3 regions of the Paenarthrobacter sp. NPDC089675 genome follow, and region 2 is predicted to be linked to each of the others. Evidence: predicted binding sites of a transcription regulator. Region 2 holds the regulator's gene; each other region holds the start of a gene.

The links. The regulator LexA, encoded in region 2, represses DNA repair genes until DNA is damaged. The targets are predictions, from matches to a motif close to TCGAACANNTGTTCGA.
Region 1: the regulator LexA is predicted to act here: its motif matches at 4,558-4,573, upstream of ACIPY2_RS19735 (LexA family protein).
Region 3: the regulator LexA is predicted to act here: its motif matches at 2,017-2,032, upstream of ACIPY2_RS09885 (LexA family protein).

What each region holds. Positions count from the first base shown of each region.
Region 1 is NZ_JBIVHM010000012.1:20,919-28,291, reverse strand. It holds gene ACIPY2_RS19775 (STAS/SEC14 domain-containing protein) at 1-192, shown strand, start outside; gene ACIPY2_RS19770 (hypothetical protein) at 270-740, shown strand; gene ACIPY2_RS19765 (SOS response-associated peptidase) at 937-1,515, shown strand; gene ACIPY2_RS19760 (DUF2188 domain-containing protein) at 1,620-1,844, opposite strand; gene ACIPY2_RS19755 (hypothetical protein) at 1,924-2,061, opposite strand; gene ACIPY2_RS19750 (hypothetical protein) at 2,077-2,475, opposite strand; gene ACIPY2_RS19745 (hypothetical protein) at 2,475-2,789, opposite strand; gene ACIPY2_RS19740 (Y-family DNA polymerase) at 2,821-4,119, opposite strand; gene ACIPY2_RS19735 (LexA family protein) at 4,112-4,543, opposite strand; gene ACIPY2_RS19730 (hypothetical protein) at 6,339-6,488, shown strand; gene ACIPY2_RS19725 (hypothetical protein) at 6,701-7,003, shown strand.
Region 2 is NZ_JBIVHM010000007.1:39,920-47,292, reverse strand. It holds gene ACIPY2_RS15400 (ATP-dependent DNA helicase) at 1-1,227, shown strand, start outside; gene lexA (transcriptional repressor LexA) at 1,237-1,983, opposite strand; gene ACIPY2_RS15390 (LysM peptidoglycan-binding domain-containing protein) at 2,328-2,687, shown strand; gene ACIPY2_RS15385 (histidinol-phosphate transaminase) at 2,752-3,879, shown strand; gene hisB (imidazoleglycerol-phosphate dehydratase HisB) at 3,942-4,568, shown strand; gene hisH (imidazole glycerol phosphate synthase subunit HisH) at 4,565-5,305, shown strand; gene ACIPY2_RS15370 (hypothetical protein) at 5,306-5,464, shown strand; gene priA (bifunctional 1-(5-phosphoribosyl)-5-((5-phosphoribosylamino)methylideneamino)imidazole-4-carboxamide isomerase/phosphoribosylanthranilate isomerase PriA) at 5,497-6,240, shown strand; gene ACIPY2_RS15360 (SseB family protein) at 6,240-7,127, shown strand; gene ACIPY2_RS15355 (MFS transporter) at 7,179-7,373, shown strand, end outside.
Region 3 is NZ_JBIVHM010000003.1:490,304-497,676, forward strand. It holds gene ACIPY2_RS09870 (hypothetical protein) at 1-421, opposite strand, end outside; gene ACIPY2_RS09875 (SDR family oxidoreductase) at 447-1,217, shown strand; gene ACIPY2_RS09880 (dihydrofolate reductase family protein) at 1,266-1,859, shown strand; gene ACIPY2_RS09885 (LexA family protein) at 2,046-2,477, shown strand; gene ACIPY2_RS09890 (LacI family DNA-binding transcriptional regulator) at 2,484-3,500, opposite strand; gene ACIPY2_RS09895 (sugar porter family MFS transporter) at 3,639-5,087, shown strand; gene ACIPY2_RS09900 (potassium-transporting ATPase subunit F) at 5,400-5,498, shown strand; gene kdpA (potassium-transporting ATPase subunit KdpA) at 5,505-7,172, shown strand; gene kdpB (potassium-transporting ATPase subunit KdpB) at 7,169-7,373, shown strand, end outside.

The DNA.
Region 1 (7,373 bases), on a different contig from region 2:
TCGATCACCCGGGCCAAATCCGTTTTCAGCACCAAGTGCGCTGCTTCGCGGATTGCCTTGCTCGGAGCGAACCCGGTCAATCGGGTCATCGCGAACTTTGCCGTCTCACGACGTACCCTCCCTTGCCCGACCCGTTTCTTCGCATCACGCGATGAGGCGATGCACTGGCTTCTGCACGCACCGACCCCCTAATGTTGAGGGCTTTGTGCCGGTCCAGGTCCGAAGGCGCTCAGCGGAGCGGGGGACTGCCTGGCTGTATCGTTGGGTGCGTGCCAGCAGGAACCAGCCCACTTCCCTCCGGACCATTCGCCGCAGCCAAGCTGATCGTGGCCTACCACCGCGCCCACGGCGTTCTGCCCACGGTCGCTGGAGCCCCGGGCAGTGACGAGGCCGAGTTGTACCGGGCTTTAAGGAGGCTGCGTTTGCTCCACGACCAAGGAAGGCTCGAAACAAAAGCGGCCGAGGTCCTCGACAAGAGGATTCCGGGGTGGGAAGACGGTTATAGCTACAACAGCGAACGCTTGTGGCGGCAACGCCGGGACGAACTCATCCGCTGGATGAAGAAGGCCAAACGTCTCCCGCATCCCGGCTCCGGGGACGAGGTTGAGCGGGCTTTGGCCGCGTGGATATCTGCCTACCGAAAGCACGCCCGGTACGGCCGGCATCCCGACCGGATCAGGGAACTCGACACCAAAATTCCCGGATGGAACGAACCTCGCAAAGGGACACCGCGAACCTGACGCTTGGCCGCCAAAAAGGGGGCCGCACCCTCAGGGGTTTCTGGTGCCCGTTTTATGGGAAGAATAGGCACATGTGCGGCAGATATGTGATGTCCAAGGCAACCAGCGATCTCTTGAGCCACTTCGAGGCCAAGGAGGTCGAGGGCAGCCCGCCAGGGCCGAGCTGGAACGTCGCCCCACCCAGAACGTACCGATCGTGGCCGAACGCCTGGACGAAGGCACCATTGACCGGCGCCTGCTCATCGCCCGGTGGGGCCTGATCCCGTCCTGGGCCAAGGACGCCAAGATCGGCTCCAAGCTCATCAACGCGCGCAGCGAGTCCATCCTGGAGAAGCCGTCGTTCCGGTCCGCAGCGGTCAAGCGCAGGGCCATCGTCCCCGCCGAGGGGTACTACGAATGGCAGAAGACCGAGGACGGGAAGAAGATCCCGAACTACCTGTACTCCGAGAAGGAACCCCTGCTGGGGTTCGCCGGCCTCTACGAATTCTGGCCCGACCCCGAACTGCCCGAGGACGACCCGGAACGGTGGCTCCTGTCCTGCACCGTACTCACCACAACCACCCAGGACGCCCTGGGCCATGTCCATGACCGGTCCCCGGTCATCATCCCGAAAGACCGATACGCGGAATGGCTGGACCCGGACCTGACCGACAAGGCAGACGTCCAACACCTGCTGGACTCGCTGCCCGAACCAACGCTGATGCCCCGGATTGTCAGCACCCGCGTGAACAGCGTCCGCAACAACGGGCCTGAACTGATCAAACCAGCCGAGTAGCTCGCACGTTGGCTTCACCGGTATTCCTGACAGGAGAAGCCCTGCGCCAGCTGACGCTGTGCAGGGCTTCTCTTCACTGGGGGAGTGCCGGTTGAGCCGGAGCTCTATCCGGGGACATTCCTGGGGTCATTGCCGTAGCTGTTCTTCTCGGAGATGGTGCCATCCTGGTTCTTGATGACGTGCTCCACTTTGTCCTTCATGGCCGCCTCGCGGCCCTGGGCCGTGGCTTCGGCCTTCGTGCCGCCGGTTGTGAAGGCCCTATCAGCGCCCTCGCGCTTGTTCTTCCACGTGCCGTCCTCGTAATACGTCTCGATGTCACCTTGCGCCACGATGGGTCCCTTCGATCAGAATCATTTACGTTCGCCACAATACAGAGAAATAGTAAGGGCCCCTTCGCTTTCCAGGCGTTCAGGACGTACGGATGACGATCGCGTGGGATCCTTCCGGGATCTGCGCCTCGGCAGCGGTTTTGGCTTCCGGGTACGTCTGGCCTTCGGCCTCGACGTGACTGCGTTCGCCGTTGCCGGCTTCTACGGTCAGGGTCACTTTCACTCCCATATCTCAGGCCGCCATCTCAGCGCGGATCCGGCCCAACGCCGCCCACAGTGGGGCCGGCTCGTGGGTGTTCCGCAGGTCCACCGGACGCCGCCCGTTCAGGGCGGGGGAGGGGACCATCATCCACAGGGCGAAATAGTTGTGGGGGATCCTCCACGCCAACGCCCGTTCGAACAGGCCGCGCACCACGGGGTTCAGGGCGAGGTCGGCTTGGAACTGGTAGCCGGGGCAAAAGGTTCCTTCTCCGATGAACACCCGGACCAGCTGCTGCATGAGGGGTTCGGGATCCTCGTGCACGGCGGAGAGGCGTTCCCGGACCTGTTTCAAGCCGGGCAGGCCGAATTCCTCACGGGTCCGGTCCCAGAGCTGGTCCGGAATGGGGGAGCGGTACAGGTTCGCTGGCACTAGTTGATTGATTCCAGTTGCCACTGCGTAGCCAAAGGCTCCCGCCGCAGCGTGAACGTGCGCAGCTCCGCACCGGCGGACGGCAGCACGGCTTGGACCTGCCAGTGCTCGACACTGACCAGGTCGCCGGTTCCGACGGCGGCCCTGTTCCGGGTTTCCCACCATGCGTCCCTGGTGAACCAGTGAGCTGTGTGCACGTCCGGATCGACCATCCAGATCCGGCCGTCGTGCCGGATCGCCAACGGCGTCCCGTCTGGGCTGAACCGGGCCTCGACGTCTGCGCGGGTTTGTGGTTTTTCGGGGGCAAGAGTCATGGGTGGACTCTCCTTTCATACATGGCGCCGGTCAGGCGGCTTTGACGAGGGGAAGTTCGTCCCAGTGGGTGGTGTACCTGGGGGAGAGCATGTCGCGTTTCATGGACCAATCCGGACCGCCCTTGATCCCGGCATGGCCCAGGCCAATGGATCCGCGGCCGTACCGTTTGGCCACGTCCTCGAGCAGGATCCCGATGCCGCGTTCTTCGTGCGGGTTCTCGAACAGCTCCAAGGGTTTCTGGTTCCCGGACGGGCGCAGGTCGGTGACCATGATCCCGGCCCTGACGTACTTCACGCCCTCGAACACCTGGGGCAGCAGGGCGTGGGCTGCCTTGGTCAGGATCACCGGGTCAGCGGTCGGCATCGGCAATGCCAGACAGACCGACGGGAAGGACTTCTCGTTCGGGTTGAAGTGCGACGTCGCCGCGAACGCGATCAACACCTTCGCTTGCAGATCATGTTTGGCCAGCCGGGCCGAGGCCATTTGCGCGTACACGCTCATGACCTGCCGCAACCCCGCCGTCGTCGTGATCGGTGTCGAGAACGAGCGGGAGAAGATCAGCTGGTCACGGCCTACCCGTTCCTCTCCCATCGGGATACACGGGGTACCCTGCAGTTCCAGGACGGTGCGCATCATGACGATGGAGAACTTGTCCCTGATCGCGACTGGGTTCGCACGGGCCAAGTCGGCGATGGTGAAGATCCCCATCGCGTTCAGCCGCTTGGTCAACCGGGTGGCCACGCCCCAGATTTCGATCACGGACAACCGGGCCATGAGCGCTTCGCGCTGCTCCACCGGGACTGATTCCCACCGGCACACCCCACCGAATGCGGGGTTGTTCTTCGCCCACTTGTTGCACAGCTTCGCCAGCGTCTTGGTGGGCGCGATACCGACGCAGACCGGCACGCCGACGTTCCGCCTGCACGCGGCCTTCATCTCCCGGCCCAGGGCCAGTAGCTCGTCCGGTTCGCCCTTGACACCGAGGAACGCCTCGTCGATGGAGTAGACCTCCAACCAGGCCGAGTAGCGGCCCAGCAGTTCCATCACCCGGGCGCTGATGTCGCCGTAGAGTTCGTAGTTGCTCGACAGGGCCACCAGGCCCCATTCCTTAGCCCGGGCCCGGAGCTTGAACCACGGCTCGCCCATGGCAATGCCCAGCTGCTTGGCTTCCGGGGACCGGGTAACGGCGCAGCCGTCATTGTTGGAAAGCACAATGACCGGCCGGCCCTCCAAGGAAGGGTTGAAGGCGCGCTCGGCCGAGGCGTAAAAGCAGTTCACGTCCACATGCGCGATCTCCTGCATCCGGCGCATCACCGCAGGCCTAGACATGGTGCAGGCACCTCGTGGCCACGCCCCAGATCGTCAGATCCGATAGCGCCGGAACCTCAATATCCGGAAATAGTGGATTGTCGGCCCGCAGCACCACCCCCGTAGGTGTGATCCGCAGCCGCTTGATCGTCAGCTCGCCGTCCAGGACGGCCACGACCACCGAACCGTCCTTCGGTTCCAGTGCCCGGTTCACCACCAGCTCGTCGCCGTCGCTGATCCCGGCCCGCTCCATGGATTGCCCGGTCACCCGGACAATGAACGTGCTGGTCACATCCTTGACCAGATGGGCGTTGAGGTCGATGCGGCCGTCAAAGTAGTCCTGGGCGGGCGAGGGATAGCCGGCGGCCACCGCTACCGGTGCCACCAACACCGTCACCGCAGAGAGTCCCGCATCTATCACACGGGGGCCAACTATCACGCCCACAACACACCTTTTATTCGAAACTATGTTCGAATAACAGTACTCTGAAGGGGCGACAAAATAGCCTCCGAGGGCGGCAGTAGGCCCCATCTGCCTCGGCGGCTTCAACTTGCCTACCGGCGGGCCGGTTCCAGATCGCAGTGCCGTCCTGAGTAGGGGTGGTGTAAGAGGTGTCAAATACCCGAAGCTTCATAAGACCGACGCTACGAATGTTGGGGAAGGGCTTGGGCGCAACTCTCGTAGGCTCCGAATCGTCTGCGCTGCAACTTTCCTGCTGTATGAAGATTCTGACTACATCTTTCCCGTAGTTCGAAAACCCCACCACTTCTTAAACCATAAAAAAGTGTCCATAAGTTCATGAAAAACTAGCTGACCACATTATTAGAGTCATGAAAATTTTCCAATGAAGATTCATGTTTATTTTTTTTCTGTAGAACATGATTGCATGATCACATGATTGCGATACTCTATAAGTACCGCGAAACCCTATGATCCTGAGGTTAGCGACCTACGCAGCGGGATCATCTGGGGAAAGACAGCGCGGTGGCCCAGCGGGAACTGGACCACCACGTGTTTGATGGGTTAACCGATCAAGTCTTTCACTGCGGCAGCGAGAACAGCAGCAGCCGTGCAGACGCCTATTGCCAAGCGAAGCAACTTGAGGCGCCGCACGGCTGCTTGCGTTTTAGCTAGCTCCGGATCGACATCACAGATAAGACCCACCCCCTTTCAGCCAGAACCCGCCATAGGGTGGCGGGTTATCCGTGCCCCAAGGAGTTGGGGTAACACAAGGATAAACCCATTCTGAGCTTTAGGGAAATAGCAAAAGAATGTGAATTCAACGGGTTTGGCGCTGCCTCCAGACTTCTTTCATAAACTCGCAAGATTCGGGGCGCCGATGACCTCACCCCCCTCGAGTGGGTTGGGGGGTCGGGGGTCCGACCCCCCAACCCAGGCGAACCTACTTTGGACCCGAACCCCTTCATCGATTCAGTAGCGCACCGTGCACCGCTCCCTTGTCGGAATACCGACAGTTCTAGTGCCCCGGCGGGGTGTGACGTGGACGGGTTGCACACCAATGTGAACAGCTTTGAGCTGTGCGGAGGGCTCCACCTGACCCCCGTGGGCACAACCGGTCCACCGCGGGAAGGTGAGTTAGCGGTTTGCCTGCCCAACTCACGCCCTGTCCGCGTGGAAAGGACCGTGGAGCGGCCAACGATCCGCAGCGTCCCATCGACCGGCAAGCCGGCGATGATCGCTTGCGGTTGCGTGACCGGGCCGATGACGGCAGCACAGACCGCATCAAAGGTGCTTTTGTCTTCAACTTCAACCACGATCGCGAGCCGTCGTATGCCTGTGATCCGCCCTTGAACACCAGCCCTTCCATCCCTGTGGCGGGCAGATCCTTCAACCAGGTCTTGGCCAGCTCCATGTCGGTGGTGGTGGGGGAGAGGTTCAGCGGCGCGGTCCATTCCCGGGCCAGCTCTTCGAGCAGCTGCCGCCGCCCAGTGAACGGCACCGAGCGGATGTCCTGCCCGGCAGTGGACCTTCGCTGCGCTCCGGCCTGTAACAGCCTGTCTTTGCCTTACATGTGGCTGGGTTGTTCTCCGTACAAGGCCACTGATCGTAGCCGTCCGGGGGCCCGACCCGTCAACCCACGCAACCGGGCAATCCCACGCGGTCGCTGTGCTCCCTTATTTCGCGGGATTCCCCGGTCACTCTTCGGGGTTGACGGCCCGCCCTCGACCGGCTGCGACGTGGGGGGCCTCGCACGGCGGGGCAGGAAGGAGGTGGCTACATGAGCATCGACGAAGCGATCAAGCTCGCGACTTCGGTCGTGAGCTTGATGACAGCTGTCATCGCTCTGCTCTCCATGCAGAACGCGCGCTTAAAGAGCAAACGCTCCCGAGCTGGAACTCGGAAGCGTAAGCGTAAAGCAAGGAAGTAGGTGTAGCTACGAAACCCGGTGGTCGTGACCGCTATGGTTGCGGCCACCGGCTCCTTCTCAGACTAAGTCCTACACACCGATAAGGAAACCTCATGGAACCACTGACCATCGTGAACTTCGTTCTCTCGCTCACCGCGCTGGGAGCCTCGATCATGGCGTACCGGGCCAACGCGAAAGTCTCCAAAGAAGACGGCAGCTAGGCCGGATCGGGGGTGGGTCTGCCACGGGCAGGCCCACCCCGGCCGGTCCTCCAGGTGCGCTTCCTTCAGGACAGCGGTGATCCTCCTGATGGTCGCAGGATCATCCTGCCAACGGCTCCCGTCGCGCGGGCACGCGGTCAGGCTCTTCACCCCGATCTCGGCGGCGAGCTGCAGCAATTCAGCCCGGGCAGCCTCAAGGTCTGCCAGCTGCTCCGTGGTCAGCTCCAACGCTGCCGCCGGCTCCTGCCCTATGGGTGGGGCCGGCATCAGCGCAGCTGGGTGATCGACCTCAGCCGGCAGGGTGCGCCGGGTTAGGAAGTCGCGTATTCCCATCGGGACCGCTTCTGAAACAAGTGTCCCGCCTGGGATTGGGGGAACTAGGCGGGACAACACCCACCGTACCAACCCAACCTGACGAGAAGCAGGCTCGCAGTGCTCGCCCTGGTTTCCGCTGCGCTCCAACCAGTTGACGGGCGGCCTCTGCGCTTCGCTCCGTGGCCGGCTGTTGGGCCCGGTCCCGTCGTCGCAGAGCTCCGGCGTGCCCGGTCCTTATGTGTCTACGACGTTTTTTGGCTGCTGTCCTTCGGATTGTACGTGCCCGCTCCACCCCGTCTAGCCCCTCCGCAGGCTCCGGGGCCTGCGGTGCAGGAAATGCCCTGCGGCGCTCCTGCGTCGCTTATTTCCT
Region 2 (7,373 bases):
GTTTCCGGCCAGCTTTCGGTGGCAATGGTTCATGCTGCGGCGTCCAGCGCACGCAAGCACACCGCCATCACCGTAGACGCACTGAACGCAGCTGCGGACCGTTTGGACCTGGCCATCGCCGGCGTTCCCAATGGACTGCTCCCGAACGGCCTCAATGACGAGCAACTCGACTGCCTGGACCAACTGCGTGATGCAACCCGCGCAGCCCTTTCCGATTCGAAAACGGACTCCTCGAACGCCGTGGACGGCGGGAGGCAGCTTGCCAGGTCGCGGCTGATGCTGATCCTGGAACTATGTGAACGGTTGCTGGCCGCCAAGGAAAACCGCGAGGTGGTGTGGTTCTCCCGCAACAGCACGTTCGATCCTCAGCAGGGCTACTCGCAGCCCGACGAGACGGCGCCGGCGCTAATCAACATCGCTCCCTTGAGCGTTGCGGGAAGGCTGCGTGAAGGCCTCTTCGAGGGGCACACGGTGGTCCTGACTTCGGCCACCCTTGCCATCGGGTCCGCCTTCGAACCCGCGGCCGGAGGCCTGGGGCTGACCGGAAACGGCGCTCCCAGCTGGACCGGCTTGGATGTGGGTTCACCCTTCGACTACCCCAAGCAGGGCGTCCTGTACGTGGCTAGCCACCTGCCCAAGCCAGGCCGCGGAACATCGCTGGAAGCCCTGGATGAACTTGAGGATTTGATCCGGGCCTCCGGTGGCGGAGCCCTCTGCCTCTTTTCCTCGCGCCGGGCTGCCGAAGAAGCCGCGGACGCCATGCGCCAGCGCCTCGATGTCAGCATCCTCTGCCAGGGTGAATCCACGATGGCTGCGTTGGTGAAGCAATTTGCCGATGAGCCCGATACCTGCCTCTTCGGAACCATGTCCTTATGGCAAGGCGTGGATGTTCCGGGGGGTTCGTGCCGCCTGGTGGTTATCGACCGTATTCCGTTCCCTCGTCCGGACGATCCACTCATGACGGCCCGCTCGCGTGCCGTGGCACAGTCCGGCGGTAACGGCTTCATGGCGGTATCCGCCACCCACGCCGCGATCAGGCTGGCGCAGGGCGCCGGGCGCCTCATCCGGTCCACGGGTGATAAAGGAGTGGTGGCGGTGCTGGACCCGCGGCTCTCCACGGAAAGGTACGGGAGTTTCCTGCGGGCCGCCCTGCCGCCGTTCTGGACGACGACGGACCGGAAGGTTGTTCAGGGTGCGCTGGAGCGCCTGGCAAAGCAGGCTAACTGAGCAACCCGCCTAGAGCGATCGCAACACTGAGACGACCTTGCCCATGATTGTGGCCTGGTCGCCAAGGATGGGCTCGTACTGGGTGTTCTGGGGGAGTAGCCACGTGTGGCCGTCGCGCTGCCGGAAAGTCTTCACCGTGGCCTCGTCGTCAAGGAGTGCGGCGACGATGTCCCCGTTGACCGCATCATTCTGCCGGCGAACCACCACCCAGTCGCCGTCACAGATGGCGGCGTCGATCATGGAATCGCCGGCCACCTTCAACATGAACAACTCGCCGTGTCCCACCAACTGGCGAGGCAAGGGCAGTACGTCTTCCACCGTTTGGTCGGCAAGGATCGGCCCACCCGCGGCAATACGTCCCACCAGCGGGACCATGGCGGTATCGCTTGCGCTGGCCAGTTCGGTCACGGCGAGGCCTCCCGTGCTGCGCAGGGTAGCCGGGGCTTCGACACCGGGAATGCTGGCGCCGCCGTCCAGCGTCAACGGCATCAGGACCTCCATGGCACGCGGACGTTTGGGGTCGCGGCGGAGGTAACCCAGCTTCTCCAGCTGCGACAGCTGGTGCGTGACGCTTGAGAGGCTGGCCAGGCCGACAGTATCGCCGATTTCCCGCATGCTGGGCGGATAGCCGTTCTCGTTCACCGAGCGCTGGATGGTCTCCAGGATCTTCTTCTGGCGGACGGTCAGGCTCTTGGGGTTCTTTGACGGCTGCTGGCTCCGCAGGGGTGCCCCGCCGCCTGTGGCTTTCGCTGCCATGTTTGCCATCGCCCTTCCGGTACTCCGGGTCATCCGAGACCACCCGGTAGGGCCTAAAAATGTCAGACCCTCCTGATGCACTGAATCCGTGCTTGTTCTTCCTCAAACGTAGGGCAGGCATAGGCCTTTATCAAACATTTGTTCTAGCGAGTCTCGACAGTGTTCGTTGATAAGTGCTAAAAATGTCATAGCAAGGTTCGAACATGTGTTCTATAAATCGCTTGCAGGGCTTCGATGTTCGAAGGAAGTGTTCGAACGAAGGAGTCCAGCAGCGATGAACACCAATGATTGGCAGCCGGCATCGGGAACCCCGGGACCGGCAAACGCTCAGAAGGGCTCAGCTCATGTCCGCAGTTACCACGTTCCATGATTTCCGTACCGCGCCCGCGCCGACGCGCCTCCGGTTGACCCGCCGCGGAAGGATCGTTTTCTTTGGCATTCCCGTGATGTTGCTCGTAGCTGCGCTCCTGAGCCTCGCCGGATTCCTGAACTCGCCGGCCAAAGCCTCCGACAGCCAGGCCCAGCTGCAGCCTCCAGTGGCTGTATCCGTGACGGTGCAGCCCGGGCAATCCCTGTGGGGTATCGCCGGCGCAGCCGCGCCCGAGCGGGACCCCCGGGATGTCATTGCGGAGATCATCCAGTTGAACGATCTGCGGGGTGGCCGTATCCAGCCCGGGCAGCAGCTCTTCGTACCGGCCAACTAGCTGGATTGCGGGCGCTGGCCGTCACAGTTACAGTGCAGTCCCGCCAGCCCCTTAAACTGTTGTGGTGACTGACCAGCTTGAGCGACTTGACCGGCTTCCCCTTCGGACCAACCTGCGTGGACTGAGCCCTTATGGCGCACCGCAGCTTGATGTCCCGATTTTGCTCAACGTCAACGAAAACACCCATGGCGTTCCGGCGGATGTCCAAGCGGCCATTACGGAAGCAGTGGCAGCGGCTGCCACCGGACTTAATCGATACCCGGACCGCGAGTTCACCGAACTGCGCGAGACCCTCGCCGACTACTTGGGTCACGGCCTGTCTCCTGAGAACATCTGGGCTGCAAACGGATCCAACGAGGTTCTCCAGCAGATCCTGCAGGCATTCGGCGGCCCCGGGCGCAAGGCACTCGGTTTCCCGCCCACGTATTCCATGTATCCCCTGCTGGCCAGTGGAACCGATACGGAGTACATCCGTGGGGTCCGGGCCGATGACTACGGCCTCGATGCCGCCTCGGCTGCCGCTCAGGTAGCGGAAACCGGGGCAAACATCGTCTTCCTTTGTTCGCCCAACAACCCCACCGGAACCGGACTTGGCCTGGACGTGGTAGAAGCTGTCTACGAGGCCGGCGAGGCCAGCCAGGCGATCGTCATCGTCGATGAGGCGTACCACGAGTTCGCCCACGACAATACGCCGAGCGCGCTGACCTTGCTGCCCGGCCGTGAACGCCTCATCGTCTCCCGTACCATGAGCAAGGCTTTCGCGCTGGCCGGTGCGCGCCTTGGATACATGGCTGCGGCCCCGGAGGTCGCTGATGCCCTCAGGCTGGTGCGCTTGCCGTACCACCTTTCCGCAGTCACCCAGGCGACGGCCCTCGCGGCCCTGCAACACCGCGAGGCTCTCATGGCCGACGTTGAAGACATCAAGGTCCAGCGTGACCGGATTGTCACCGAGCTCCTTCGAATGGGCCTTAAGCCCGCCGCATCCGATTCGAACTATGTATTCTTCGGCGGATTGGAGAACCCGCACCTCATCTGGCAGGGGCTGCTGGACGCTGGAGTGTTGATCCGTGACGTAGGCATCCCCGGTCATCTGCGGGTTACCGCGGGCACCGAGAAGGAAACCACAGCCTTCCTTGAAGCGCTTGAAGCGTTGCTGGACGCGCCTGAGGAATCGGCGCAGCAACAGGGCTGACCCTACAGCCCACTAAACTTGTCAGTAGATCCAACCCCCTTCGTTATAAGGACGTTCACCCCATGAGCGAAACCGGCGCCACGCCGTCCGCTGCCCGTACCGCGCGCATGGAGCGCACCACCAGCGAGTCCTCGGTCCTGGTGGAAATCAACCTTGATGGGACCGGGGTCTCGGACATCAGCACGTCCGTTCCGTTCTATGACCACATGCTGACCGCCCTCTGCAAGCATTCGCTCATTGACATGACGGTGAAGGCCACCGGGGATACGCACATCGATGCCCACCACACCGTGGAGGACGTGGCCATCACTTTTGGCGAGGTCCTGAAGACGGCACTGGGCAACAAGGCCGGTATCCGCCGGTTCGGCGAAGCTACGGTTCCCTTGGACGAAGCCCTCGCGCACGCCGTCGTGGATGTCTCCGGTCGTCCCTACCTGGTCCATGGCGGGGAACCCGCAGGCCAGGAATACCACCTGATCGGCGGCCACTTCACCGGGTCCCTGACGCGTCACGTCTTCGAGGCCATCACCCTGCACGCCGGAATCTGCCTGCACATGAACGTGTTGGCCGGTCGCGATCCCCACCACATTGTTGAGGCGCAGTTCAAAGCATTCGCACGAGCACTCCGCGCTGCCGTGGAGTCCGATCCGCGGGTGGAGGGCATTCCCTCCACCAAGGGAGCACTATGAGCAACCAGATCTTGAAAGACGGCGCAGTAGCGGACACCAGGGCCGCAGTGAAGCCGGAGTCACCCGAAGGCAAACCCACAGTTACGGTCCTCGACTACGGCTCCGGCAACGTGCGTTCCGCCGTCCGCGCTCTTGAGCGGGCCGGCGCCCATGTGGTGCTGAGCTCCAAGCCCGAGGACGTCCTGAACGCCGACGGACTCGTTGTTCCGGGCGTTGGCGCCTTCGAGACAGTCATGCGCGAACTGAAGGCCGTTGACGGCATCCGTATGATCGGCCGCCGCGTGGCCGGAGGACGCCCTGTCCTGGCGATTTGCGTGGGTCTCCAAGTGCTGTTCGAGGCCGGAGTGGAGCACGGCACGGAGTCCGAGGGCATGGCTGAGTGGCCAGGCAAAGTGGAACTCCTCCCCGCCCCGGTTGTACCGCACATGGGCTGGAATACAGTGGACGTTCCGGAGGGGTCCAAGCTCTTCGCCGGGGTCGAAGACGAGCGCTTCTACTTTGTCCACTCCTATGGAGTCCAGGAGTGGAACTTCGACGTCGTGCAACCGCGGATGGAGCCGCCCAAGGTGACTTGGTCCGAGCATGGTGCCCGGTTCATCGCCGCGGTCGAGAACGGGCCGCTGTGCGCTACCCAGTTCCACCCGGAGAAATCCGGGGACGCAGGGGCCAAGCTCCTTCGCAACTGGGTGGACGGCCTCCGCAAGCCCGGATCCGGCGACTCCAAGGACGTTGCCTGAATGTGGTCCGTAGTGCTGATGGGCCTTGCCGGCCTGCTGGTGGGCGGTGGCGTTTCCTTTCACCAGCAGAAGAAGCCGCTCTGGGTTTCCATTTCCTTCTATGTGTTGGCTGCGATGTCCCTCCTGGCCGCCTATCTCCTGACGCTTCCCGGTAAATAAGCCCGGCGTCCCCATCAACTGCAAGGACCTTCATGACCACCTCCGCCCAGTCCGTACTGGAACTCCTGCCCGCCGTAGACATCGTTGACGGCCAGGCCGTCCGCCTCCTGCAGGGTGAAGCCGGCTCGGAGACCAGTTACGGAACCCCTCTGGAAGCCGCATTGAACTGGCAGGAAGCCGGCGCGGAATGGGTTCACATGGTTGACCTTGACGCCGCCTTCGGCAGGGGCAATAACGCGGAGCTGATCAGCGACGTCGTGTCGCAGTTGAACGTGAAGGTGGAACTTTCAGGTGGACTGCGTGATGACGAGTCGCTGGAACGAGCCTTGGAGCTCGGTGTGGCCCGCGTAAATCTCGGAACAGCCGCGCTGGAAAATCCGGACTGGACCCGCCGCGCCATCGAGCGCTTCGGTGACAAGATCGCCGTCGGACTCGATGTCCGCGGGACCACGCTGGCCGGCCGCGGCTGGACCAAGGAGGGCGGCGACCTCTGGGAGGTCCTGGCACGGCTGGAGGACGCCGGGTGTGCACGCTACGTGGTCACCGACGTCACCAAGGACGGGACCCTGCAGGGACCCAACGTGGAGCTCCTGCGCCAGATGGTGGAAAAGACCGGCAAGCCGGTGGTGGCATCCGGCGGCATTTCCAGTCTTGAGGATCTCCGCGTCCTCCGCGAACTGGTGCCGCTCGGCGTCGAAGGCGCAATCGTGGGCAAGGCTCTTTACGCCGGTGCTTTCACTCTTCCTGAGGCGCTTGACGTCGCCGGCCGCCGCTGATGGCTGACCACCAAGGGCGCCGCCGGGAACTTCCGGGACATATAGCCGCCGCCCTGGCGGGGGCAGGTGGAGCGACCGACTCCGCCGGCCAACCTTGGGCAGGGCGAAGCCTGAGCGGCGACTCCGCCAAAATCCACAATTTCGAGGACGACGACGGCTCGCCAGACGCCGGATATCTCGCCGCTGTGGAGGAGCTGCTGGCGGGCGCCGGCAGTGAAGCCGAGGTGGTCGCCTCCCTCGCCACAGCCAGGGTCTTTGTGCCTGTGGTGGCAACCTTGGCGGAGGAAGCCGAGGGCGTCGACGGGCTCCATGCGGACAAGCAGGCCGATATGGCGTTGGTCACCCTCAAAGCACCCGACGGCCGGACGGCGATGCCCGTCTTTACGTCAGCGTCCGCCCTGGAGAAATGGCATTCCGAGGCCCGCCCGGTGGCGGTGTACGCGGCAAGGGCCGCTCTTTCCGCGGTTTCCGAGGGTGCGCAATTGCTGGTGCTGGATCCCGGTTCGGATTTCACTTTCGTTGTGCGCCGGCCTGCCATGTGGGCGCTGGCCCAGCAGAAGGACTGGACGCCGTCGTACCTTGATGATCAACTGGAGGCTGCTCTCGTTTCCACGGCAAGGAGTTTCCCGGCGGTCCGCCGACTTGAGACCCGGCCTGGCGGCGGTGTTCCATCGCTGACGGCCGACGGGCGTCAGGTGCCTGGCGGGGGAGCAGGTCCGGAACTACGTGTTGTGCTCTTCCTTGAGGACGGTCTGGACGCCGCAGCCGTACAAACGCTCGTGGCACAGCTGAATGAAACCTGGTCCCGGATGGATTTCTTTGCCGAGGGCGTTGATTCGATTGAAGTAAAACTGCAGCGAGCGGCACAGGAGCCCTCGCAGCTTTAACGGCAGCACCCGTTCCCCGGGGCTGCCCTGGGGAACATGAGGAACCAGCCCGTGAATTTCGCTCTCTACAAAGAGATGCTGTCCATCCGCCCTGTCCGGCGCCTTCTGATCGTCGGCATGATCGCACGCATTCCGCATTCCGCCGCCGGCGTCCTTCTTACCCTGCACATAGTGCTCGGTCTTGGTCAGGGGTACGCCGCAGCGGGCGCGGCGGCCGCGGTGATGACCATCGGTATCGCCGTGGGC
Region 3 (7,373 bases), on a different contig from region 2:
ACGTGCCGCGTTCCAGGCGGGCGTTGATGGTGTTCCCGTCCTCGCTGAGCCGCCCCACGAAGCGCTGTGGCCAGTCCGGACCGTCCCGGTAGAGAGTCCAGACGTTGTCCTTGAGGGTCATGTCGTAGATCCGGGCGACGCCGCGCGAGTCGAAGTAGTGCTGCTGGAAGGCGCCGTCCGAACCGGTGGCTCCGATGACGCTGACTGCGTTGGGGTACTCCGGCAGCTGCACAGTGGAACGCTGGATGAGGAATCCGCCCCCTTCCAACCATTCGAACGTGGTCCGTCCCTGGGTCCCGGCGCTGGGGATCGAGGTGTCCCAGACACCAACCAGCACGTTCAGTTGCTCAAGTGTGGGTTCCGGTTCGCGTGCCATGGCGGCCCTCTCTTCGTGGTTGGACAGGATCAGCGTAGGACTCACGGTTGCAAGCGCATAGGGTCAAGGCATGGATCATCCCTCAAAGGTTGCCGTGGTCACCGGCGTAGGGCGGCGCCGCTCCATCGGGGCCGCACTGGCCCTCGGCCTGGCCCGTGACGGCTGGAACCTCGTCATCAACCACTGGAAGCCCTACGACGACCGGCTCGGCCTCGATTCGTCTCCCGACGACGTAACAGCAATAGCCGCTGAATGCCGTGGGCTGGGTGTCGCCGTCGAGCTTGTCCCTGGCGACCTCAGCGATCCGGACGTGCCTGCGGCCCTGATCTCGGCCGGGCAGGGTATTGGGCCGGTCACGGGACTCGTCATGTCGCATTGCGAGTCGGTGGACAGCAGCATCCTCACCACCTCGCTGGAAAGTTGGGACCGGCATTTCGCCGTGAATGCCAGGGCCACGTGGCTGCTGATCAAGGCGTTCGCCGAACCGCTGCCGGAGGTTTCCGCGGGCGTCATTGGCGGCCGGATCGTGGCGCTGACGAGCGACCATACCGTGCATAATCTCCCGTACGGCGCCAGCAAAGGCGCGCTCGACAGGATCGTGACGGCAGCCGCCGTCGAACTGGCCGGCAGGGGAGTGCGGGCGAACGTGATCAATCCGGGTCCCATCGATACCGGGTGGATGGACGACGGCGTTCGGGGCTGGGCCACCGGGGCGACACCTGCGGGGCGTTTGGGAACTCCGAGCGACACCGCCGATCTGGTGAGGTTCCTGTTCTCCGATGCGGGCTCGTGGATCAACGGGCAACTCCTGCACAGCAATGGCGGATTCAACGTTTCGTGAACCGCCACGCTGCGTGACGGGGAGCGGGCCCGGTGGCAGGATGGGCGCATGAGCCAAGTTACCTGTGATCTGACCGTGTCCCTCGACGGCTTTGTGGCCGGTCCCAACCAGAGCATGGAACAACCGCTGGGGACCGGCGGTGAAAGGCTGCACGGCTGGCAGTTCAAGGAACGGGACATCAATGCCGCCGAGGTGGCCGGGATCCTCGAAGCGGGCGCGTACATCATGGGCCGGAACATGTTCGCCGGCCCTGGTGACGGGGCTTGGCCCGAGGATTGGCGGGGCTGGTGGGGTGAGGAGCCGCCGTACCACGCGCCCGTTTTCGTGCTCACTACCCACGCCCATGAACCGTTGGTGATGGAAGGGGGCACCACGTTCCACTTCGTCAACGAGCCCATCGAGTCAGTGCTGGAGCGTGCCCGCGAGGCCGCCGGTGACAAGAACGTGGCCATCGCCGGGGGTGCCTCGACGGCGCGGCAGTTCCTGTCCGCAGGGCTCATCGACGAGCTGCGGCTGCATGTTGCCCCGGTGATCCTCGGGGCGGGGGAGCGCCTGCTGGACGGCGTGGGCGAGTTGAAGCTCGAGCCACTGGAAGTCCGGGGCACCAGTTTGGTTTCCCACCTTCGCTACAAGGTGGGTTAGGGCGTTTCCTGGTTCGCAGTTTCCTCGATCCAGTCGACGGCGACGTCGGATTTCGCGGGAAAGCTGCTGGTTCGCTGAAACGTTCCCAACGTGGATGCAGTCTTCCCGCGACCTCGGCGAAGCACACAATGTCCGCGGCCCGTTGTACACTCAGGTATCGAACATATATTCGAATAAAGGTGTGTTGTGGGCGTGATAGTTGGCCCCCGTGTGCTAGATGCGGGCTTCTCTCTTTTGTCGGTCCTGCTGGCCCCCGTTGCGGTGGCGGCAGGTTACCCCTCTCCGGCGCAGGACTACTTTGACGGCCGGATCGACCTCAATGAACACCTCATCAAGGACGTCACCAGCACCTTCGTAGTGCGTGTGACCGGTCAATCCATGGAGGGTGCCGGCATCAGCGACGGCGACGAGTTGATCGTCAACCGGGCGCTGGAGCCGAAGGACGGATCCGTCGTCGTAGCTGTACTGGACGGCGAGCTGACCATCAAGCGGCTGCGCATCACGCCCGGAGGGGTGGTCCTCGAGGCCGATAATCCAAAATTTCCGGACATTAGGGTGCCGGCGTTGTCCGAATTGACCATCTGGGGCGTGGCCACCACGTGCCTCCATCACATCTAGGCTAAGTCAGTCCAACGCTGGGGGCGCCGTGGAATGTCGAACCACCAGTTTCGGTGTCAGGCGGCGGTCGGCTGCGGGAGCGTCGGGGTTGGACAGGCGGTGCAGGGCAACTTCGCCTGCTACCCGGCCGAGTTCAACGGCGCGCAGGTCGACGGATGTGAGCTCGATTCCATGAAGGCCGGCGGTACGGGTGTTGTCGTACCCCACCAGTGACAGATCCTCCGGGATGGAGAGGCCGCGGGCATAGGCGGCTTCGCGCGCACCGAGGGCCAGTTGGTCATTGTGGGCGAAGATGGCGGTGGGCCGTTCGGTTTGATCCAGGAGCAGTCCTGCGGCCCGCTGGCCGGATTCCTGCGTGAAGTCCTCCGCGCACAGCGTCCGGTGGGCAAGTCCGGCGTCGTGCATGGTCGCCTCATAGGCTCGACGGCGGACGACGTGACCGTCATATGCGGGGCCCGCCAGATGGGCAATCCTCGTGTGCCCAAGGCTGAGCAGGTGCTCAGTGGCCACGCGTGCTCCCAATGCGTCGTCTGAATAGACGCTGTCGACGCCTTCCACTGGTCGCGTCACGCTGACCAGCGGTACAGCGGCGGCAACCTCGTGGACCTTTTCATCGGAGTCGAGGAGGGTGGCCGCAATGACGATGCCCACCCGCGCTTCAATCAACGACTCCAAGGCGTCGCGGTCCTCGCCATCGATGGAACGTGAGACGCTGAGAATCAGCCTGCTGCGCCCCTGCAGCAGCGCAGTCCTCACGCCGCTGAGGATATCGGCATAGATTTCGTTGCGGATGTCCATGAGGTAAAGCCCGACGGCGGAACGGTGCTTGCGTGCCAGGTCGGCGGCTACGGCGTTGGGCCGGTAGCCCAGGCGCTTCGCGGCGTCGAAAATGGCCTGCCTGGTTTCCCCGCTGACGCCAGGTTCGCCTCTGAAAGCAAAGGAGACAAGTGTGCGTGACACGCCAACTTCGCGTGCAACGTCACTTTGCGTTGCCGCGCGCCGCGGGGTGTTGTCCAGGGCCATGGGTTCATCCTGCCATGAAGATGAAAGCGGACATTTCCAGTCATTTGTAAGTTTGACCTTACATTTAAGCCTTTCGCGCGTTAGTCTTGTGTCAGCGCGGGGTGGTATGACCCGCAACACACTGACAAAGGAGTCCTGATGTCTGCTACGCAAACGCAGCGGGAGAGTGCCCATAATGCGGCACTGCCTCCGCTGACCAACGGCCCGCACCGCAAACGGTTGGGCCTGGTAGCCCTGGTCGCCACGTTCGGCGGCCTCCTCTTTGGTTACGACACCGGTGTGATCAATGGGGCACTCCGACCAATGACGGTCGATCTCTCCCTGACTCCGCTGACGGAAGGAATTGTCACCAGCTCCCTGCTGTTCGGTGCCGCTGCCGGCGCCGTGGGCGGTGGCAGGCTCTCCGATGGCTGGGGTCGCCGGAAGACTATCATCCTGCTGGCCACGCTCTTCTTCGCGGGGACCATTGCCTGCGTCTTCGCCCCGAGCTTCGAAGTCATGGTGCTCGGCCGCGTCATTCTCGGCCTGGCTGTCGGAGGAGCTTCCACCGTGGTGCCCGTTTTCCTCGCCGAGCTGGCACCCTACGAAATCCGCGGCTCACTCGCGGGGCGCAATGAACTCATGATCGTCATCGGCCAGCTTGCCGCCTTCGTGGTCAACGCCATCATCGGCAACGTCTGGGGTGAGTTCGGAGGAGTGTGGCGCATTATGCTTGCCGTCGCCGCGCTGCCGGCCATCGCCTTGTTCTTCGGCATGCTGCGGATGCCCGAGTCTCCGCGGTGGCTCATTTCCAAGGGCCGTGCCGCCGAGGCGCTCGCGGTGCTCAAGACCATCCGTTCCGAAGAGCGCGCGGAAGCCGAAATGGCGGACGTCAAGCACCTCGCAGATGAGGAGAAGGCCTCCAAGGCGACCTCGTGGGCAGCGCTGAAGGACAAGTGGATCCTCCGCATCATCCTCGTGGGCATCGGCCTGGGTGTGGCGCAGCAACTGACCGGCATCAACTCGATCATGTATTACGGGCAGTCGGTACTCGTGGAGGCCGGCTTCGATTCCAGCGCAGCCCTCATTGCCAACATCGCTCCCGGCGTGATCGCCGTCGTCGGTGGTGTCATCGCCTTGACGCTGATGCAGCGCATCAACCGCCGTACCACCTTGTTGCTCGGGTTTACCCTGACCACGGTGTGCCACTTCCTCATCGGCATCGCATCCATCCTCCTGCCAGTGGGCAACGAGGCACGGCCGTTCGTGATCCTGTTCCTGGTGGTGGCCTTCGTTGGCTCCATGCAAACCTTCCTCAACATCGCCGTCTGGGTCATGCTGTCCGAGATCTTCCCGCTCCACGTCCGCGGCTTCGCCATCGGTCTCTCCGTGTTCTGCCTCTGGATCGCCAACGCGCTGCTGGGCCTGTTCTTCCCGACGCTCGTGGCCGGAGTGGGAATCACGGGAACGTTCTTCCTCTTCGGGGTGGTGGGAATCCTGGCACTGGTCTTCATCTACACGCAGGTCCCCGAAACCCGTGGCCGGACTCTCGAAGCCCTCGAAGAGGACGTCACCACCGGGGCGATCTACCTGGTGCACAAGAAGTAGCCACGCCGCCCAACTGAGTCGCAGGTCGTTCCCAGCCGTCAAAACGACATGAGCTGCGACTTGGTTGGGTGCTGAGCGTTAAGAACGCGTCAAGATCTGCCCCCGCCGCGTTAAGGAACCGTTAGGAACGGCTTCCGGCTTGTTCAGGAGGAGTTGACTTTCATCTGTCCCGCAAACGGGACCCTGATGAAAGGACGTTCCAGTGGCCGACCTGGCTGTTGTGGGGATTCTCGTGGTGTCCATGGGAATCGTGATGTGGGTTGCCCATTTATTGGGCAGGATGATCGACAAAGATGGGCCGGTGAGTGGCCGGTGACCATCGATGCTGTGATCTGGGTCGGCCTGCTCGTGGCAGGACTGGCGCTCCTGGGCTACCTCGTAGCCGTCCTGGTCAATCCGGAAAAGTGGTGATCCGGGTTGGCCTTCAATACCCTGTCGTTCCTGACCCAGATTGCCGTGCTGCTGGTGGTCCTGGTCCTGCTGCACAAACCCCTGGGCATCTACATTGAACGGGTGCTCACCGGAACCACGTCATCCCGGGCAGAAAGAATCTTCTATCGCCTTGCCGGAGTAGACCGCACCGCCGAACAAAGATGGTCTGTGTATTTGCGCAGCGTCCTGGTGTTCTCGGCCGTGTCCATCCTGCTGGTCTTCCTGCTGCAGCGGCTCCAGGGCCTCATCCCCGGAACGGGGCCCGCAACACCCGTGGATCCGTGGGTGGCCATGAACACCGCGATTTCCTTCGTGACGAACACCAACTGGCAGACCTACGTTCCCGAGTCCACGGTGGGAATGTTCGTTCAGATGTGCCTCCTGGCAGTACAAAACTTCTTGTCCGCCGCCGTGGGCATTGTTGTGGTTGCCGCACTCATTCGTGGCATCACACGTACTCGCACGGACAAACTCGGCAACTTCTGGGTGGATCTGTCCCGAACCACTTTCCGGCTTCTCCTGCCCTTGGCCACCCTCGGAGCCATGGTGCTTGTGGTTGGCGGCGTAGTGCAGAATTTCTGGTCCACGGATGTCAGCAACGCGGCCATGGGTGTCAGCCAAACAATCCCCGGTGGTCCCGTAGCTTCACAGGAGGCGATCAAGGTCCTGGGTACCAACGGCGGCGGCTACTTCAACGCGAACTCCGCCCACCCGTTCGAAAATCCCAATGCCTTCACCAGCCTCTTCCAGGTCTTCCTGATCCTGCTGATTCCTTCGGCCCTGCCCTACACGTACGGGCGCATGGTGGGTGACCGGCGCCAAGGCTTCACTGTTGCGGGCGTCATGGGCGCATTGTGGCTGGGTTCCACGCTTCTCATGGGCGCTGCGGTTGCTTCCGGGCAGGGCACGGCGACGGCGGCAGCCGGCGGCCTGGGCGAGGGTTTCGAGCAGCGTCTTGGACCGGCGTCGAGTGCCCTGTTCGCCGCCTCCACCACCCTGACGTCAACGGGCGCAGTCAATGCCGCGCACGATTCGCTGCCACCTCTGGCCGGAGGCGTGGCCATGGTCAACATGATGCTCGGCGAGGTGGCCCCCGGCGGCACCGGCTCGGGACTGTACGGCATGCTCATGCTGGCCATCATCGCCGTCTTCATCGCCGGACTGATGGTGGGCCGGACGCCGGAGTTCCTGGGCAAGAAGATCGGCCCGCGCGAAATGAAGCTCGCGGCCCTCTACATCCTGGTCACGCCCACGTTGGTTCTGGTCCTGGCCGGAATAACCGTCCTTTTGCCCGGAATCATGGCCAACGCCCCGGCCTCCGGCCCCCACCAATTCAGCGAAGTGCTGTACGCATTCACCTCGGGCGCCAACAACAACGGCTCCGCCTTCGGTGGCATCACCAGCTCCGGACCCTACCTCTCCACCATGCTTGGCGTGGCAATGCTGCTCGGGCGATTCGTTCCCATTGCCCTGGTCCTGGCGCTGGCGGGATCCCTGGCACGGCAACAACACGTGCCGGCCTCGGCAGGAACCGTACAAACGCACGGCCCGCTCTTCGGGTCCCTTCTGACGGCAGTAACAATCATCCTCACCGCGCTCAGCTACTTCCCGGCCCTGGCCCTGGGCCCACTCGCAGAAGGACTCGTCGCATGACCAAGCCATTGACGGAAGCCGCCACGGCAACACTGGCTGACGGCAACCCGCTGGGAACACCCGGCGAACACAAACACCACACCAAAGCGCCCGCCAGGCTGACTTTCGCGGCGGTCCGTGCGGCACTTCCCGTGGCGTTCCGGAAACTCTCGCCGCGCCAAATGCTGCATTCACCGGTCATGTTCACGGTGTGGGTCGGTG